3 regions of the Citrobacter sp. FDAARGOS_156 genome follow, and region 2 is predicted to be linked to each of the others. Evidence: predicted binding sites of a transcription regulator. Region 2 holds the regulator's gene; each other region holds the start of a gene.
What was found. The regulator Fur, encoded in region 2, represses iron uptake genes when iron is present. The targets are predictions, from matches to a motif close to ATAATAATGAGAACNACTATCAA.
Positions count from the first base shown of each region.

Region 1 (4,272 bases), 660 kb from region 2:
CGTTCACCAATATAATGACCGGGAATCACCTGAGTGGGATGTAATTGCTGCATTTCACTCAGCACGTTTCGCCATGCCGTGCGCTCTGCCGATGACTGCGTGTCCGCTGTCCAGACGTGAATACCTGAAGCGATACCGGTTCCGCCAATGATGGCGCGGTTCGCCGGGATCCAGACATACGCCGCATAGTCATTAGGATGGCGTAATTCGAGCGTTTCGCCATCAACCGTAAAGCGTGTTTGCGTGGTGGCCTGCGGTACAGTGAGCGATGTTGGCGCACCATCTTTCATCTGTGGGCTCCAGAACTGTAATTTGGCTTCTTTGGTGGCACGAATATGATCCACCACGTGCGGCGTAGCCAACACCTTGACACCGGGGAAGGCTTTGACAAGTGGCTCAAGGCCAAAGTAGAAATCCGGATCGCCAGACGTGATCACAATGGCTTTCAGCGTCTTACCGCTGGTGCGAATCAGTTGCACCAGTTTTTCACTGTCTTTGGTGCTGAATTGGGCATCAAACAAAATCGCTTCTTTCGGGCCGGACACCAGCGTAGAAGAGACCGGGAAAATAGCCTTTTCCTGCGGATTGTAGACATCCAACTGTAGTGGAGCGGCAAATGCCGAAGAGGCAAACAGGGGTAACAGCATAGCCAGTGTATTGATTTTCATAACGGGGAACCTTGTGCAGGACATTGTCTTTTGATCGTTCCCGTATTTTAAGGAAATTCGGATCTGTTAGAATTCCCATATCAGGACATGCTGAGTTTCATAAAACGATCGGATGGGATGCAATGGACAGAGTCATGGCGGCAACAGTTTTTAACCATATCTGTGATTTAGGCAGTTTGAGTGCCGCCGCGCGCGCGCTGGGGCTTTCCCGGCCGATGGTCAGTCGCTATCTGGATGAGATGGAAAAGTGGACCGGGGCGCGGCTTATCCATCGTTCGTCACGGCGCTTGACAATCACGCCTGCCGGTGAAGAGGCATTGGTGAAAACCCGCACCCTGGCACAGCTTTCGCGAGATATCGGTGCCGCCGGGCTCGCGCAAACTCCATCGGGCACGCTACGTGTGGCGTGTGCACATTTTACCGCCATACATATTCTGGCGCCGGTGCTGCCCGCGTTTCTTGCTCGCTATCCTGACCTCCGCATTGAAGTTGAGATCAACAATCAACCGGTAAGCCTGGTTGGAGAGCGTATCGATGTGGCGATCCGCATCACGGAAAACCCCGAACCTGGAACGATTGCCCGGCGCTTAGGGGATTGTGAATCGGTGTTATGTGCCTCCGTGGATTATCTTAACCAGCATGGCATCCCAAAAAACGTCGACGATCTTGCGCAGCATAATTGCCTTTATTACAGCGGATTCGCCGGAAAGTCATGGCATTTTCTGGATGCGCAAGGGCAAGCTGTCACTGTGGCCATTAAAGGTAATTTAAGCGCCGGTATCTCGTCACTGCTATGTGAATCCGCCCTGGCGGGGATGGGGATTGCGTTGGTACCTGAGCAGGAGGCGAGAGAAGGGCTGGCGCAGGGGAGATTAATACGACTTCTACCCCAACTACAGCCTAAACGCCTGCCGATTTATGGTTTATATCTTTCCCGCGATCACCAGCCTGCGGGGTTGCGACTGTTGCTGGACGCACTGAATGAGACACAGTGCTAACTATGTGATTGAGTGTGTTTATCAAATAGTCAAAGCGCAATTTGTGTTAAAAAAAATTTATCAGTGTATGAGATTCTTCTGATCGCCCCTTCAAGAGCTAAGCCATTGTGAGTGCCGGAGATAAGCGCCGGATGGGGCCGGAACCCTTAAGCCTGCCAGCAAGCAGACTTAAGGGTTTTTTATGGCCCACATGCGCTTTGGGCCGTATTGCTCCCCCGTAGTCATCCCCACCTATCCCTTAAATAGACATTATCTATACATCTTTTAGCATTTGACCTGCCGGAACGATTACACATTCATAATCTATTATTAATCAATGTATTGAATAAAAAAATCCATCCCTGTTAACCCTCGCCGCAGGGTCTATGCTTAATAAAAGTCGTCAAAAAGGGCGGTTAACCCGAATGCCCCTGCTGTTGAGGGGTTGAAGTGATAATCATTATCACTAACATGGTGTTATAGCTTAAAAGCTAGTGACTCGAGGTAACCCTATGGAATTGCATTCAGGAACATTTAATCCCAACGATTTTGCGTGGCGCGGGCTGACGTTAACGCCAGCGGCAGCGGCGCATATCCGTGAACTGGTGGCAAGGCAACCCGATATGTTGGGTGTGCGGTTAGGCGTGAAACAAACCGGGTGCGCGGGATTTGGCTATGTGCTGGACACCGTCAAGCAACCTGAGAAAGACGATCTGCTCTTTGAAACAGAGGGCGCCAGACTTTATGTCCCGTTACAGGCGATGCCGTTTATCGATGGAACTGAAGTCGATTTCGTGCGTGAAGGATTAAATCAGTTATTTAAATTTCATAACCCGAAAGCCCAGAACGAATGTGGCTGTGGCGAAAGCTTTGGGGTATAGGCGGTACTATGTCTCGTAATACTGAAGCAACTGACGATGTCAACACCTGGGCTGGCGGGCACCTCAATTACAAAGAGGGGTTCTTTACCCAACTCAAAACCGATGAGCTGGCCAAAGGGATCAACGAAGAGGTCGTGCGCGCGATTTCGGCAAAACGAAATGAACCCGACTGGATGCTGGAATTCCGTCTGAATGCGTTTAACGCGTGGCTGACGATGGAAGAACCACACTGGCTAAAAGCGCACTATGACAAACTGAACTACCAGGATTACAGCTATTACTCTGCACCTTCTTGCGGTAATTGTGATGAAACCTGCGCCTCTGAACCGGGAGCGGTGCAACAAACGGGCGCGAATGCATTTTTAAGCAAAGAGGTTGAGGACGCGTTCGAGCAGCTTGGCGTACCGGTCCGTGAAGGCAAAGAGGTGGCGGTGGATGCCATTTTCGATTCGGTGTCAGTCGCAACGACCTACCGCGATAAGCTGGCGGAACAGGGTATTATTTTCTGCTCGTTCGGCGAAGCCATCCACGATCATCCTGAACTGGTAAAAAAATACCTCGGTACCGTCGTCCCGGGGAATGACAATTTCTTTGCCGCGCTGAATGCGGCGGTAGCATCAGACGGCACGTTTATTTATGTGCCGAAAGGCGTGCGTTGCCCAATGGAACTGTCGACCTATTTCCGTATCAATGCAGAAAAAACCGGACAGTTTGAACGCACGATTCTGGTGGCGGATGAGGGGAGTTACGTCAGCTATATCGAAGGTTGTTCGGCGCCGGTGCGTGACAGTTACCAACTGCATGCGGCGGTGGTTGAGGTGATCATCCATAAAGATGCTGAGGTAAAGTATTCAACGGTACAAAACTGGTTCCCCGGCGATGGCAATACCGGCGGCATCCTGAATTTCGTGACCAAACGTGCGCTGTGTGAAGGCGAAAACAGCAAAATGTCATGGACGCAGTCAGAGACCGGTTCAGCCATTACCTGGAAGTACCCGAGCTGCATTTTGCGCGGTGATAATTCGATCGGCGAATTCTACTCCGTTGCGCTGACCAGCGGTCATCAGCAGGCCGATACCGGCACCAAAATGATCCACATTGGCAAGAACACGAAATCGACCATTATCTCGAAAGGGATTTCTGCCGGACATAGCCAGAACAGCTACCGCGGCTTAGTGAAAATTATGCCTACCGCCACTAACGCCCGCAACTATACCCAATGTGACTCGATGCTGATCGGGGCGGACTGTGGGGCGCATACTTTCCCGTATGTGGAGTGCCGTAACAACAGCGCTCAGCTTGAACATGAAGCGACGACCTCGCGTATTGGCGAAGATCAGCTGTTTTACTGCCTGCAACGTGGGATCAGCGAAGAAGATGCTATCTCGATGATCGTCAATGGTTTCTGTAAAGACGTGTTCTCTGAGCTGCCGCTGGAATTTGCTGTGGAAGCGCAAAAACTTCTCGCCATAAGTCTTGAACACAGCGTCGGCTAAAATTTAAGGAAAGCACATGTTAAGCATTAAAGATTTACAGGTCAGTGTGGAAGATAAGGCGATTCTGCGTGGGCTGAGTCTTGAGATTCGCCCCGGAGAAGTCCACGCCATTATGGGGCCGAACGGTTCCGGGAAAAGCACGTTGTCTGCGACACTCGCCGGACGAGAAGATTATGCAGTCACTGGCGGGACGGTAGAATTCAACGGTAAGGATTTACTGGAACTGTCACCGGAAGACCGTGCCGGTGAA
Region 1 is NZ_CP014030.2:2,387,894-2,392,165, forward strand. It holds gene AL515_RS11565 (Vmh family MBL fold metallo-hydrolase) at 1-668, opposite strand, end outside; gene AL515_RS11570 (LysR family transcriptional regulator) at 791-1,666, shown strand; gene sufA (Fe-S cluster assembly scaffold SufA) at 2,158-2,526, shown strand; gene sufB (Fe-S cluster assembly protein SufB) at 2,535-4,022, shown strand; gene sufC (Fe-S cluster assembly ATPase SufC) at 4,039-4,272, shown strand, end outside.
Region 1: the regulator Fur is predicted to act here: its motif matches at 2,096-2,118, upstream of sufA (Fe-S cluster assembly scaffold SufA).

Region 2 (4,272 bases):
CTGTTTATCCCCGGCGGTAATTCACCTTATGTGACCGAAGCATATCGCGAACAGCTACTGGCGCAATTCCCGCAGGCCCGCGCACACGTTATTGCCGGCGCAGGCCATTGGGTACATGCGGAAAAACCCGATGCGGTGCTGCGCGCCATCCGTCGTTATCTGAGCGAGCAGGTTAACTGATTAAAAACTCAGCGTCCGCGCGTGATTACGCGCGTGGGCGTTGGCGCGCCTCCCCTGCTGATGTATTATGGCGCGCTATCCATCCGGGCGGACGCCTGGCTGATTGTTTCCCCGAAGTCACCAAGATCATGGCCAAAGAACAAACGGACCGTACGACATTAGATCTGTTCGCGCAGGAGCGTCGCCCGGGACGACCCAAAACTAATCCGCTCTCGCGTGATGAACAGTTACGTATTAACAAACGTAATCAGCTTAAACGCGACAAAGTTCGCGGGCTTAAGCGTGTCGAACTGAAACTGAACGCCGATGCCGTTGACGCTCTGAACGAGCTGGCCGAGGCACGCAACATGAGTCGCAGTGAACTCATCGAAGAGATGCTGATGAACCAACTCACCGCATTGCGCGGTCAGGCTTAGTCTGAATTTCTGCTCTAAATCATAAATCGTGTAGCACAGAGTGCAGTCCTGCGTGTTTGCTGTTTCCGCATGCCTGACTGTTCTGCTATGATTGCCCTTATCCGTGGGCAATGCGCCACCACCATTTCAATAAGTTTCAAGAGGTTATTTTACTCATGGCAATCACTGGCATCTTTTTCGGCAGCGACACCGGTAATACCGAAAATATCGCAAAAATGATTCAAAAACAGCTTGGTAAAGACGTTGCCGATGTACATGACATTGCAAAAAGCAGCAAAGAAGACCTGGAAGGGTATGACATTCTGCTGCTCGGCATCCCAACCTGGTACTACGGTGAAGCGCAGTGCGACTGGGACGACTTCTTCCCTACTCTCGAAGACATTGATTTTAACGGTAAACTGGTGGCATTGTTCGGCTGTGGCGACCAGGAAGATTACGCAGAATATTTCTGTGATGCGTTAGGCACCATCCGTGACATCATTGAGCCGCGCGGCGCCACCATCGTCGGCCACTGGCCAACGGCGGGTTACCATTTTGAAGCGTCTAAAGGTCTGGCAGATGACGACCACTTTGTCGGTCTGGCTATCGATGAAGATCGCCAGCCGGAACTGACCGCTGAACGCGTAGAAAAATGGGTTAAGCAGATCTCTGAAGAGCTGCACCTCGACGAAATCATCAATGCCTGATTTCGTGCGGCGTAGATATTCATCTGCGCCGCATCAATAGATAGAACCAATCAAAATAATTGCTACAAATTTGTAACTTTTTCGCCTGACCCTGTACAATGGCTGGATGCCAATCGGGTATTGCACAGTGTGTTTGTTGGTGATACCACGTTTTGATTAACAATATTTGCCAGAGACTTGCAGTTTTCATTTAGGCATGGCAGTTCTATAATGATACGCATTATCTCAAGTGCAATTTCTGTCACTTCTGTTAATGAAGTGAACCGTTTAGCTACAGGACAGATTCCGCATGACTGACAACAATACCGCATTAAAGAAGGCTGGCCTGAAAGTAACGCTTCCTCGTTTAAAGATTCTGGAAGTTCTTCAGGAACCGGATAACCATCACGTCAGTGCGGAAGACTTATACAAACGCCTGATCGACATGGGTGAAGAAATTGGTCTGGCGACCGTGTATCGCGTGCTGAACCAGTTTGATGATGCCGGTATCGTGACCCGCCATAATTTTGAAGGTGGTAAATCCGTCTTCGAACTGACTCAACAGCATCATCACGATCACCTGATTTGCCTTGACTGCGGCAAAGTGGTCGAGTTCAGCGATGACTCCATCGAAGCGCGTCAACGTGAGATTGCGGCTAAACATGGCATTCGTTTAACTAACCATAGCCTCTATCTGTACGGTCACTGCGCTGAAGGCGATTGCCGCGAAGATGAGCACGCGCACGACGGCAAGTAATGTAATGCTCTCTGAAAAGCCAACCATCCGGTTGGCTTTTTTTATGCGCGTTATCAGCGTGTTTCCCCTTCCCTCCACTCTTGTGTTGCTTTAATGTAAAAAGCAATTGTCCCTTCCGGAGAGTCGAAATGGAACTTCGCCAGCTACGTTATTTTGTGCGCATTGTAGAAACCGGCAGCATGGGTAGCGCGGCGCTCGACCTCAGTATCGGTGTTTCGGCGCTCAGCCAGCAAATGACCCGCCTGGAAAACGAACTCGCCATACGTCTGCTGCAACGTACCTCGCGTGGCGTGACGCCCACCAGCGCTGGACTGGCATTTTACGCCCAGGCACAGCTGGCGCTCCGTCACGCAGACGATGCGATCCTCGCCGCACGGGAGGCCAGACTTTCCGGGCACGTCAGCGTCGGCATGGCCCCCAGTACTGCTTCCGTTCTTGGGATGCCTTTCATCAACGCCATGCGGGAAAGCTATAGTGATGTCCGCCTGCATGTGGTGGAAAGCCTCTCTGGTAACCTGGAACGAATGATTAATACCCGCCAGATTGATCTGGCGGTGGTATTTCAAAAAGAAAAGATCCTGCGCTGGAGCGCCAGACCGATTCTCGAAGAACGGCTATTTTTAATTGGTACTCATGCCCTACTGGCTGATATTACCGATGACAATATTGCTCCAGCCCAATTGGCACGTATTCCATTGATAATGCCAAGCCCAGGACATGGTCTGCGCGGCAGACTGGATGCTATCAGCCAGGAGCATGCGCTGAACATTGAGATCGCGACAGAAATTGACGGCCTGACGCTACTGATGCACGCCGTTCGCAGCGGAATCGGTGCAACACTTCAGCCCGGTGCGGCAATTTCCCATCTCGATAAAGAGACATTAAGAGTGATTGGCATCCATAATCCCATACTTAGCCGCCCCAACTTTTTGGTCAGCCTTTCTGACGATGAACTCACCCCAGCAGGTCTCGCTGCCCGTGTGGTACTAGCCAAAGTGATGCATCAACTGGTGGAATCTGGACACTGGCCAGGTGCGATCCTTTACAATAATTAAAGGGCTGTTTAGCATCGCGTCATAGCGTCCACACAACTTACTCGTATACATTTTAATTACAAACTTAACAATTGGTTAAGTGGTAATGGAGTATGCGATGGTTGATGTTCTGGTGATTGGCGGCGGCAATGCTGCACTATGTGCCGCCTTAACCGCCCGGGAGCAAGGCGCTTCGGTACTGTTGCTTGAGGCAGCCCCGCGTGAATGGCGCGGAGGAAACTCCCAACACACGCGTAATTTACGCTGTATGCATGATGCGCCACAGGATGTACTGGTGGAGAGCTATCCAGAAGAGGAGTATTGGCAAGATCTGCTGCGCGTAACGGAAGGAAATACCAACGAAGCCCTGGCACGTCTGGTGATCCGTACCTCATCACAGTGTCGCGACTGGATGCGCCAGCACGGCGTCAATTTTCAACCTCCACTCTCAGGCGCTCTACACGTGGCGCGAACCAATGCCTTTTTTATGGGCGGCGGGAAAGCCCTGGTGAATGCCTATTATCGCAGCGCAGAAAAGTTAGGCGTGCAAATCCGCTATAACACCCCGGTACAGGCGCTTGAATTGCACAACGGCGAGTTCGTAGCGGCGCTGGCTGGTGCAGAGCGCATTCCGGCAAAGACCTGCGTGCTTGCCGCTGGCGGGTTTGAATCTAACCGCGAATGGCTGCGAGAAGCCTGGGGTGAGAACGCCCGCGGTGAATGGCCTGCGGATAACTTCCTCATTCGTGGCACGCGCTTTAATCAGGGCGTACTGCTCAAATTTATGATCGATGCCGGCGCGGACATCATCGGCGACCCCTCCCAGTCACACTGCGTGGCGATTGATGCCCGGGCCCCCTTATATGACGGCGGGATTTGCACCCGCGTGGACTGTGTTTCGCTTGGCATCGTAGTGAACCGCGATGCAGAACGATTTTATGATGAAGGCGAGGATTTCTGGCCCAAACGTTATGCCATCTGGGGACGTCTGGTCGCCCACCAGCCCGGGCAAATTGGTTACTCCATTATCGACAGTAAAGCCATCGGTCACTTCATGCCCCCGGTTTTTCCAGGCGCACAGGCCACTACGTTAGCAGAGCTGGCACGCCAGTTGGGACTGGATACTGAGCGCTTTACCCATACTGTCATGCAGTACAACAGCGCCTGCCTGCCAGGCCACTTTGACCACACCACTCTGGATAACTGTGCAACACAAAATC
Region 2 is NZ_CP014030.2:1,731,764-1,736,035, reverse strand. It holds gene ybfF (esterase) at 1-180, shown strand, start outside; gene ybfE (LexA regulated protein) at 309-596, shown strand; gene fldA (flavodoxin FldA) at 752-1,282, shown strand; gene AL515_RS08410 (ryhB-regulated fur leader peptide) at 1,493-1,579, shown strand; gene fur (ferric iron uptake transcriptional regulator) at 1,572-2,018, shown strand; gene tcuR (tricarballylate utilization LysR family transcriptional regulator TcuR) at 2,147-3,073, shown strand; gene tcuA (FAD-dependent tricarballylate dehydrogenase TcuA) at 3,171-4,272, shown strand, end outside.

Region 3 (4,272 bases), 1.3 Mb from region 2:
TCAAGCAGGGGGATCTGGCTGCACTTCGCGATATTCAGGACCAGATTGGCACCTACATGTCCATCTACGCCATCGGTGAGGATTTCGTCACCACCATCAAAACCGTGGTATCGCGTAAGTTTGGCTATTGCACCGGGGTTTCACGTAATGCAGGCGGGGAGTTGAATGAAAGTGAGTGTCGAACAATTGATGAGGTGTTTGTAATCAAGGGTTAAAACGGTTAAGCCGGATGGTGCAAACCATCCGGCTTAATCACGTTACTTCACCGCGTTGCGTATATCGATTGCCGCCGCTCTGGCTTTGGCTCTTTTCGACCAGATGGAGGTGATAATCGGCACGAGGATGGAGGTTACAATCACTGACGTCGCCACCAGAGAGGTTGCCGCCGGCGCCATGGGTTTGAACGCCGGAACCATTTCCGCAATCAGCACCGGCGTGGCAACGGCCGCGCCAGCAGAACTGGACGCCGCAATTCCCGCCGTACCATCGCCGCCGCCAATCAGTTTATCGGCAATAATCAGCGGGATACCGGTGATTATAATCACCGCCACGCCCAGCAGAATACCCAGTACGCCGGTCTGTGCAATCACGCTCAAATCAATGGTGTTACCTAATGCGAAGGCGAAGAAAGGGATCAGCGTCTGCACGGCCTTACTGAAGAATTCCCGCAGCTCAGGATCCAGATTACCCAGCGCAAAACCAATCAGGAACGGCAATACCGCCCCTACAAATACATGCGGTTCAAACGAAGCAATCCCGGCGGTTCCCAGAATCACCATGGTCATCAACGGGCCAGACTCCAGCGACATCAGGACAAACGCCCCAGCCTCTTCTTTGGTGCCGTACTGCTGCATAATCGAGGCATACAGCCCGCCGTTAGTCATATCCATTGCGGCCACCAGCGCCAGCGTGGACAATCCGGCAAAGAACCCCACTTCCACGCCATGTTCAGGAAGAATGCGCGATGCAATCGCCGCTACCACCCATGCGACCAGGATCTTGGTTATCACTAACGTGCCGGATTTACGCAGTACGGTTCCGGTAGCGCTCAGCTTAATCGATGCCCCCATGCAAAAGAACCAGACTGCCAGAATCGGCACCGTACCGGTGATCATACCGTTGGTAAATGAGCCGAAGTATTTCCCGGCGCCGGGGGAAAAGGTGTGACACAACGCGCCCAGAAACAGCGGCACCAACATCATACCGCCTGGGATTTTCTCTATCGTACGTTTGATCTGCATTTCCATCACCTGTAGACATAAAAATGGGGCAATTTTTATGGGCGACTGCATCTTGCTTTTGAGATGCGCCCGTCTTGATGAAAAGAAGATAGACATTCGCAGAAACTATAAAAGTGATCCCACTCGCATAATAAAACCTTGTTTCAATTTAAATGGATCATTGTTTTTATATTGATTTTGATCACAAAAAAGCCCCCGCAGGCATCGCTTGCAGGGGCTTAGTTAACGCGTCGAACTTATTTTTTCGCGGCGAAACGTGCAGCAGCTTCGTCCCAGTTCACCACGTCCCAGAACGCTTTGATGTAGTCCGGGCGACGGTTCTGGAATTTCAGGTAGTAAGCGTGTTCCCAAACGTCCAGGCCCACGATCGGGAAGCCGGAAGCGCCAGAGATAGCTTCACCCATCAGCGGGGAATCCTGGTTAGCGGTGGAAACAACAGCCAGTTTGTCACCTTTCAGAACCAGCCACGCCCAGCCGGAACCGAAACGAGTGGCTGCTGCTTTTTCAAATTCAGCTTTGAAGTTGTCAACGGAACCGAAGTCACGTTCGATAGCCGCTTTCAGGTCGCCCTGCAGCGTGGTACCGGTTTTCAGGCCTTTCCAGAACAGGCTGTGGTTAGCGTGACCGCCAGCGTTGTTACGCAGAACGGTTTTCTTATCCGCAGGCAGCTGATCCAGTTTGGTGATCAACTCTTCAGCAGACAGGCTCGCGAATTCAGGCAGGCTTTCCAGCGCAGCATTAGCGTTGTTTACGTAAGCCTGGTGGTGTTTGGTATGGTGGATTTCCATCGTCTGCTTATCGAAGTGCGGTTCAAGGGCATCATAAGCGTACGGCAGGGATGGCAGTGTATAACTCATAATCATCTCCAGTATTGTCGGGCGGCCAGTGTTAACGCCGCGTAAGCAGTTGGGTCATTATAGTTAATTAAATGATATTGAAAATGATTATCAATGCCGTACTTTTTACAGGGTCTTAATTATTCATCACCATTACTGAAGATGTGAGCCAAATCACCCAGTTAACGTGATGATTGCCAACAAGAGGACAAAGGCGGCAATCGTCAAAAGGTTAATCATCTGCGTAATTTTTAAACTCGTTGTGTCGGAGGGGTTATGACCGACGATAAAAAATAACGAGGATTCAGTCATGAGTAACGCGATTACGATGGGTATTCTTTGGCATTTGATAGGTGCAGCCAGCGCAGCCTGTTTCTATGCCCCGTTCAAACAAGTTAAACATTGGTCATGGGAAACAATGTGGTCGGTTGGCGGGGTCGTCTCCTGGCTTATCCTGCCATGGACCATCAGCGCCATGTTGCTTCCCAACTTCTGGGCCTACTTCAGTTCTTTTAGCCTCTCCACGCTGGCACCGGTATTTCTGTTTGGCGCGATGTGGGGGATCGGTAATATCAACTATGGCCTGACCATGCGCTATCTCGGCATGTCGATGGGGATTGGTATTGCGATTGGTATTACCCTGATTGTCGGCACGCTAATGACCCCTATCATCAACGGTAACTTTGATGTGCTGATCAGCACCGATGGCGGGCGCATGACGCTACTGGGCGTATTGGTCGCGCTGATTGGCGTGGGCATTGTGACCCGCGCAGGACAGTTGAAAGAACGTAAAATGGGCATCAAAGCAGAAGAGTTCAACCTGAAGAAGGGGCTGGTGCTGGCGGTAATGTGCGGCATTTTCTCTGCCGGGATGTCCTTTGCGATGAACGCGGCGAAACCCATGCACGATGCAGCTGCCGCGCTGGGTGTTGATCCGCTGTATGTCGCGCTACCAAGCTATGTCGTCATCATGGGCGGCGGTGCTTTAGTCAACCTGGGCTTCTGTTTTATTCGTTTGGCAAAAGTGAAAGATCTTTCGATAAAAGCCGACTTCTCGTTAGCCAAACCGCTGATCATCACCAACGTGCTACTGTCCGCGCTCGGTGGCCTGATGTGGTATCTGCAATTCTTCTTCTACGCCTGGGGCCACGCTCGCATTCCGGCGCAGTATGATTATGTCAGTTGGATGCTGCACATGAGCTTCTATGTCCTGTGCGGCGGTATTGTTGGTCTGGTGCTGAAAGAGTGGAAAAACGCGGGCCGCCGTCCGGTCAGCGTACTGAGTCTCGGCTGCGTGGTCATTATTCTCGCGGCAAATATTGTCGGTCTGGGGATGGCCAGTTAATCATTCGGGCTACTGAGATGACGCCACTGGCTCGGCGTCATCCCGGTTTCCCGCGTAAATACCACCGAAAAGTAGTTACTGTCCTCAAAGCCGCAGCGCATAGAAATTTCACTGATCATCAGTCTACTGTGCTTAAGCAGATACTGAGCATGGCAAACCCGTACCTGGCGGAGATACTGATTGATGGTCATCCCTGTCTGGCTGCGAAACTGCTGACGCAAAACTCGCTCACTGCACTGTTCCTGCTCACAGAATTTATCCAGCGCAAAGGCATGTTCATGACTCCCGGCCAACGCGGTAATCAGCTTATCCAACAACGTTTCACTTGATGTCGCTGGCAGCGTATCCGTGGCATAGCGGTGCCGTTTGAAATGAGTCACCAGTTGCCCAAACAGCAACTCGGCCATTTCAAAAGCCAGCGGGTCACGCTGATTACTCTCATGTTCAAGCTGACTAATTATCTGCCGGGCCTGGGACATACCCGCGCTGCCAAGCCGCCAGTGGGGCTGTCGCGGCGAGCCGTTAAATCCTGGGATCGCGCTTTCCCAGCCGACATTCAGCGTCAGCCGTTCCGGGCAGTAAATGATATTTTGCAGGACGAGATCGTTAACTGAGGTGTAGGAGTGTTTGTCTTCGGCACGGATATAAAACAGATCGCCGCGGGTTATCCGGTACGGGCGATCGTTGAGAACATGCAGGCCATTGCCGCGCCATACCATCACCAGCTCGCAAAACTCATGAGTATGTTCGGCAAACACATCCTGTGGGTAACGATCGGCCACCGCGACGGCCTGGTGGTCATTCGCAAAAAAGTCTGATTTCAGAAGGACCAGATGATTCACCATCACAT
Region 3 is NZ_CP014030.2:464,829-469,100, reverse strand. It holds gene AL515_RS02300 (dihydrodipicolinate synthase family protein) at 1-215, shown strand, start outside; gene kdgT (2-keto-3-deoxygluconate transporter) at 258-1,241, opposite strand; gene sodA (superoxide dismutase [Mn]) at 1,478-2,098, opposite strand; gene rhaT (L-rhamnose/proton symporter RhaT) at 2,388-3,422, shown strand; gene rhaR (HTH-type transcriptional activator RhaR) at 3,419-4,267, opposite strand.
Region 3: the regulator Fur is predicted to act here: its motif matches at 2,170-2,192, upstream of sodA (superoxide dismutase [Mn]).